One region of the Acidovorax carolinensis genome, then DNA from elsewhere that is predicted to be linked to it. Evidence: riboswitches for the same ligand, from Rfam matches in the RefSeq annotation. Region 1 holds a riboswitch; the other holds the start of a gene.

Evidence for each region. Region 1 has a riboswitch for glycine ahead of gcvT (glycine cleavage system aminomethyltransferase GcvT). Riboswitches for the same ligand answer to the same signal wherever they lie in the genome.
Region 2: linked by a shared signal. The riboswitch ahead of CBP34_RS17395 (D-amino acid dehydrogenase) and the one ahead of gcvT (glycine cleavage system aminomethyltransferase GcvT) in region 1 are both predicted to bind glycine.

What each region holds. Positions count from the first base shown of each region.
Region 1 is NZ_CP021361.1:2,251,645-2,255,049, forward strand. Features, by position in the region: gene CBP34_RS10455 (TRAP transporter small permease) at 1-194, shown strand, start outside; gene CBP34_RS10460 (TRAP transporter large permease) at 191-1,468, shown strand; glycine riboswitch at 1,475-1,582, shown strand; glycine riboswitch at 1,596-1,717, shown strand; gene gcvT (glycine cleavage system aminomethyltransferase GcvT) at 1,762-2,898, shown strand; gene gcvH (glycine cleavage system protein GcvH) at 2,969-3,343, shown strand.
Region 2 is NZ_CP021361.1:3,700,542-3,703,946, forward strand. Features, by position in the region: gene CBP34_RS17390 (peroxidase-related enzyme) at 1-980, shown strand, start outside; glycine riboswitch at 1,141-1,249, shown strand; gene CBP34_RS17395 (D-amino acid dehydrogenase) at 1,344-2,666, shown strand; partial or broken gene CBP34_RS17400 (FIST signal transduction protein) at 2,728-3,405, opposite strand, start outside.

The DNA of each region.
Region 1 (3,405 bases):
CATTGATCGGCGTGATCATCTGGTGGGGCTGGGACTACGCGCAGCGCGGCGGCGTGCAGAGCATGGCCGGGCTGGAGTCGGTGTCGATGTTCTGGGCGTATCTCGCCATGCCCGTGGGCGGATTGTTCTGCGTGGTGGGAATCATCGGCAACCTGATCGATCCCCAGCGCATGGAACTGGAGACCGCGCAATGACGCCAGTAATGATCTCCACCATGGTGCTGTGCTTTGCACTCACCGTCTCCGTGGCCGTGTCGATCGGGCTGGCCTCCATCCTGGGCATCCAGGTGGCCAACGCCAACATGCTGATCGCGGTGAAAGAGATGTTCGCCTCGATCAACAAGTTTCCACTGGCCGCCATTCCGTTTTTCATCTTGGCGGGCAACCTGATGGAAACCGGCGGCATCTCGCGCCGGCTGGTCGAGTTTGCCAAGAGCATCGTCGGCGGCGTGCAGGGCGGCCTGCCCATGACCTGCGTGCTCACCTGCATGATCTTTGCGGCGGTGTCGGGCTCGTCGGTGGCCACCACTTTTGCCATTGGCGCCATTTTGATCCCTGCGCTCATCAAACATGGCTACCCCACCAGCTATGCCGCGGCGCTGCAGGCCACCAGTGCCGAGTTGGGCGTGATCATTCCGCCCTCCATTCCCATGATCCTGTACGGCGTGAGCGCCGAGGTGTCGATTGGTGAGCTGTTCATCGCCGGCTTTGGCCCGGGCCTCTTGATCAGTGGCGCGCTGATGCTGTTTGTCTGGGCCTACTGCAAATACAAGGGCTGGGGCAAGAACGATGGCGATGGCCGCATGCCCTTTGGCCGCGCCACGCTGCAGGCCGGCTGGGCATTGTTCATGCCTGTGATCATTCTGGGCGGCATCTACGGCGGCATCTTCACCCCCACCGAGGCCTCGGCCGTGGCCGTGTTCTACGCGCTGGTGGTGGGCGTGGTGATCTACCGCGAAATCAAGGTCAAGGACCTGTTCGCCATCCTGCGCAAGTCGGCCATCTCGTCGGCGGTAATCATGTTCATCATCGCCAACGCCGGGTTGTTTGCCTTCCTCATCACGCGCGCCGGCGTGCCGGATGCCATTGGCCGCTGGCTGGAGGCGGTGTTGCAATCCCCCACCCTGTTCCTGCTGGGTGTGAACGCGGCGCTGTTCATCATCGGCATGTTCATCGAGACCAGCGCGGCCATCATCGTGCTGGCGCCCATCCTGGCGCCCGTGGCAATGCACTTCGGCGTGGACCCGGTGCACTTCGGCCTGATCATGGTGGTGAACCTCGCACTGGGCATGATCACGCCGCCCTTTGGCGTGAACCTGTTTGCCGCCTGCACGGTGGCGCGCATATCGCTGGACCGCATCATCAAGCACCTGCTGCCGTTCGTGGGGGTGATCCTGGTGTGCCTGATGGTCATCACCTATGTGCCATGGATTTCGCTGGCGCTGCGCGATCTGGTGTACGCGAAGTAAGTACAATCGTGCCCGTCAGGAGAGAGTGCCCCGTCCCTTGCAAGAGAGGATGCGCGGCACCGCCGAAGGCGCAGGAACACCCGAACGCTCAGGCAAAAGGACTGGCAACCGCCCGCAGTGATGCGGGCGTTCCCTTGCTGGAGAGAGATGGCCCGCACCATGCGAAGGCCATCCACCGAAGGAGCAAACCGCGCAGCCAGCCAGGGTGTTGCGGTGAATCTCTCAGGTAAAGCGGACAGCAGGGCAAATCCCGTGGCACATGTGCCGCGACCCCCATTTGCCCTGGAGCTTTCATGTCCGCACCTGCCGCCGCCCCCCTGCTCAATACGCCCCTGAACGCCCTGCACATCGAGCTGGGCGCCCGCATGGTGCCGTTTGCCGGCTACTCCATGCCCGTGCAGTACCCCGCGGGCCTGATGGCCGAGCACCAGCACACGCGCCAGGCCGCCGGCCTGTTCGATGTGTCCCACATGGGCCAGCTCAAACTGGTCGGCCCCGATGCCGCTGCCGCGTTCGAGAGCCTGATGCCCGTGGACGTGATCGACCTGCCCGTGGGCAAGCAGCGCTACGGCCTGCTGCTCAACGACGCGGGCGGCATCATCGACGACCTGATGTTCTTTCGTGTTGCGCAAAACGAAATCTTCGTGATCGTCAACGGCGCCTGCAAGGTGGGCGACATCGCGCACATCCAGGCCCGCATCGGCCAGCGTTGCGAAGTCCTCCCCATGCCCGACCATGCCCTGCTGGCGCTGCAGGGCCCCCAGGCCGTCACCGCCCTGTCGCGCCTGGCGCCGGGCGTTGAAAAGCTGGTGTTCATGACCGGCGGCAACTACGCCATCGCGGGCTGCGACTGCTTTGTGACGCGCAGCGGCTACACCGGCGAGGATGGCTTTGAAATCTCCGTGCCCGCCGCGCAGGCCGACACGCTGGCGCGTGCGCTGCTGGCCCAGCCCGAAGTCAAGCCCATCGGCCTGGGCGCGCGCAACTCGCTGCGCCTGGAAGCCGGCCTGTGCCTGTATGGCAACGACATCGACACCACCACCTCCCCTGTGGAAGCGGCCATTGGCTGGGCCATGCAAAAGGTGCGCCGCACCGGTGGCGCCCGCGCAGGCGGTTTCCCGGGCGCCGACAAGGTGCTGGCGCAGCTCGACAACCCGGCCAGCCTGACGCGCAAGCGCGTGGGCCTGATCGCGCTGGAGCGCGTGCCCGTGCGCGAGCACACCGAGCTGCAAAGCCTGGATGGCCAGAAGATCGGCGAGGTCACCAGCGGCCTGCTGGGCCCCACCATCGACAAACCCGTGGCCATGGGCTATGTGCTGCCCGCCCATGCCGCCCTGGGCACGCGCGTCAACGCCATCGTGCGCGGCAAGGCCGTGCCCATGGAAGTGAGCGCCATGCCCTTTGTGCCCACGAACTACTACCGCGGCTAATTACCCCACGCCGCCGCCGCAGGGCCCGGCTACATTCCGGATTCCTTCCTTTTTTTCCAGGAGCTTTCCCATGACGATCAAATTTTCCAAAGACCACGAATGGATCAACGCCGCCGACGCCAATGCGGCCGTGGTCGGCATCACCGTGCACGCCCAGGACGCGCTGGGTGACGTGGTGTTTGTGGACCTGCCCGCCGTGGGCACCACGTTTGCCCAGGGCGACGTGGCCGGCGTGGTCGAGTCGGTCAAGGCCGCCGCCGACGTGTACATGCCGGTCTCCGGCGAAGTGGTCGAAGTCAACGAGGCCCTGCGCGCCGACCCCTCGCTGGCCAACTCCGACCCGCTCAACACCGGCTGGTTCTTCAAGGTCAAGCTCAGCGACGCGAGCCAGCTCGATGCGCTGCTGGACGAAGCCACCTACGCCGATTTCGCCAAGAACGCCTGACGCGAATTTGCCTTCAACCCGCTAACGTCGTGGGTCGCCTTGCCGTGCTACAGCACTGTCTG
Region 2 (3,405 bases), 1.4 Mb from region 1:
CCGGCCTGACTCTGGCCGAGCGCGTGGGCGTGGCGCAGGCCGTGGCGCGGGTCAGCGGCCTGCCCGCGCTGGCAGCGCACTACGCCGCCCGCGCGCAGCACCCTGCGGCACCCGCCGAGACTGCGCGCTGGCAAGCCATCGCGCACTTCACGCAGCTTCTGGCCACCAACCCCGCAGCGGCCGACCGCCAGGCCTTGCAGGCGCTGCAGCAGGCGGGCCTGCCCACGGGCGATGTGGTGCTGCTGGCGCAGCTGATCGGCTTTGCGGCCTACCAGGCCCGCGTGCTGGCCGGTGTGGGTGCGCTGGCGGCGCTGGGCGCAGCAGGCGGCGCACCCGCGCAAGCGGCCTCGCCTGCAGCGCCCGAGGCACCCTTCGTTCACCCGGCCAACCTGCCCGCCCCCGGCGAGCCGCTGCGCCTGAACGGCTACACCAGCGAAACCCTGGGCTGGAGCGCCTGGTTGCCCGTGCTGGACCCGGCCACCGCCACGCCCGAACAAAACGCCGTGCTGGACGCCAGCCACCCCAAGGCCCGCAGTTCGGACTTCTACCTGCTGCTGGCGCACCAGCCGCGCGTACTGGCCGAGCGCTCCGAGGCCTTCAACGCCATCATGTACGCGCCCGGCGGCCTGCCGCGGGCCGAGCGCGAGATCGCCACCACCGTGGTCTCGCGCATCAACGGCTGTGTGTACTGCGCGTCCGTCCACGCCCAGCGCTTTGAGCAACTGGCCAAGCGCAACGATGTGATTGCGCAGATCTTCACCGACCCCGACACCGCCGGCACCAACGCGCGCGAGCGCGCCATTGCGCACGCCAGCGCCGTCCTCACGCGCGCGCCCGGCGCCGTGGGAGCAGCGGATCTGGCGCCGCTGCGTGCAGCCGGCCTGTCCGACCTGGAGATCCTCGACACCGTGCACGCGGCGGCGCTTTTTGCCTGGGCCAACCGGCTGATGCTGAACCTCGGCGAAGCCGTGCATCCGTAACCCGGGTTCCATTAGCAGGGATCACCATCCATAAGCGCACCGCGGGCGCGGCAGCGGCGCGAGAATGACTCCCGCAGGAGAGCACGGCGGCCCGCAAGGGCGCCGCTGCACCGAAGGCGCAAACTCCCATACACGCTCAGGTCCCGTACTGCACCATTCATCAAAGCCGTCTGGAGAGCCGCCACCACCGTGGCGCACCGAAGGAGCAAACCGCGCGCCAGTTGGGCGGCGCGGTGAATCTCTCAGGTACCAAGGACAGGGGGAGCGGCAGCTTGGCGGACGCGCGCCATTCGATTGCTATTTAAAAAATAGCTATCAACGCACGTTCATTAAGCGCCAGAGCCCAGAAAGGCTTTAGAAATCATGCGCGTGATCGTTTTGGGCGCCGGCTTGCTCGGCGTGACTTCGGCTTATTTCCTGCAACAGCTTGGCCATGAGGTCACCGTCATCGACCGCCAGGGCGCGCCCGGCGCCGAAACCAGCTTTGCCAACGGCGGGCAGATTTCGGTGAGCCACGCCGAGCCCTGGGCCAACCCCAGCGCGCCGCTGAAGGTGCTGCAGTGGCTGGGCCAGGAAGATGCGCCACTGCTGTTTCGCATCCGCGCCGACATGCGCCAGTGGCTGTGGGGTCTGTCGTTCCTGCGCAACTGCACCCCGGCGCGCACGCGCCACAACATCGAGCAGATCGTGCGCCTGGGCACCTACAGCCGCGACACGTTGCAGCAGCTGCGCGCGGCCACCGGCATTGCATACGACCAGCGCACGCAGGGCATCCTGCACTTCTATACCAACGCCAAGGAGTTCGACGGCGCCCTGACCCCCGCGGAGCAGATGCGCGCGCTGGGCTGCGAGCGCCAGGTGATCAGCGCCGACGAAGCCGTGCGCATCGAGCCCGCCCTCGCCCACATCCGCCCGCAGCTGGCCGGCGCTACCTTTACGGCCGAAGACGAATCGGGTGATGCCAACCAGTTCACCCGCGAGCTGGCCAAGCTCTGCGAGGCAGCCGGCGTACAGTTCCGCATGGGGCACCACATCACGGCGCTGCGCGAGGTGGGTGATGCCATCGACCATGTAGAGGTGACCAACGCCGAGGGCCGCTTCGAGCGCGTGCGTGGCGATGCCTTCGTGCTGGCCATGGGCTCGTTCAGCCCGCTGCTGGCGCAGCCGCTGGGCATTCGCCTGCCCATCTATCCGGCCAAGGGCTATTCGGTGACCATGCCGGTCAAGGACGCCCGCATGGCGCACCAGGTGAGCCTGACGGACGACGAGTTCAAGCTCGTGTTCTCGCGCTACACCAGCGAGCGTGGCGGGGACCGTTTGCGCATCGCCGGTACGGCCGAACTCAACGGCTACGACCGCAACCTCAACCAGGTGCGCTGCGACGCCATCGTGCGCCGCGTGGAGCAGCTCTTCCCCGGCGCGGGCGACGCGAGCCAGGCCCAGTTCTGGACCGGCCTGCGCCCGGCCACGCCCAGCAACGTGCCGCTGATCGGCAAAACCAAAGTGGGCAACCTGTTCCTCAACACCGGCCACGGCACGCTGGGCTGGACACACGCCTGCGGCTCGGGTAAATCGATTGCGCGCATCGTGAGCGGCCTGGCGCCCGAGCTGGACTTTGCGTTCACCGGCATGCCGCGCCACACGCCATCCGGATTGCTGCCCGTCGCCAGCACGCACAAGGCCTGAACAGCAGGGCCCAGGCGGGCGCCGCCGCGCGGCCCGCCCCACGCCGCGCGGCCGCCTGCGTTCAGATGAACACCGTCAGCACGCCGGTATAGCCGTACAGGTGGTGGTGCGCGATTTCGCCGCCCGCGAAAAATCCCACCAAAGGCACATCACCCAGCGCATGCCGCACGATTTGCAGCTCGGCACTCGGCCCGCCAAAGTGCGGGCCGCCACGGCCGGAGCAGCTCACGTAGATGGCGCCCCGGATGGGCCGGGCCGGTGTGCTGCCGCCGGCAGCCCCACGCTACCAGGCGCCGGGCGCCGATCCCCCTGCGCTGCGCTGGCCAGCGGTGCCGGCTCCAGCGCTTCGGGCGACAGTTCTTCGCGGATTTCGGCGCAGATGCGCATCAGGTCGGCGCGGGCTGCAGCCACGTTGCGCTGGCAAAACGCCAGGTGCATGCCTGGCTCGACATGGTCGGCCAGCGCCACACCCCGGCGCGCGCCATCGAGACCCACGATATGGCGGACACGCGTGTCGGTACCAAAGTGGCCGGTGCGCTGCGCCCCCTGGGGCTGTTCGCCGGCATCCACCAGGCCCGCCAGCGTGGCCCGCACCTTGCGCAGCGCCGCCTGCGCATCGCCGTCCAGCGATACATCGAGCGTGGACAACAGCACGTCGAGCGCGGGTTCGCCATCGAGCTGCAGCACCACGTTCTCGTGCGCGGCGGTGACGGTGTGCAGGCGTCCCACCGGCTGGCAT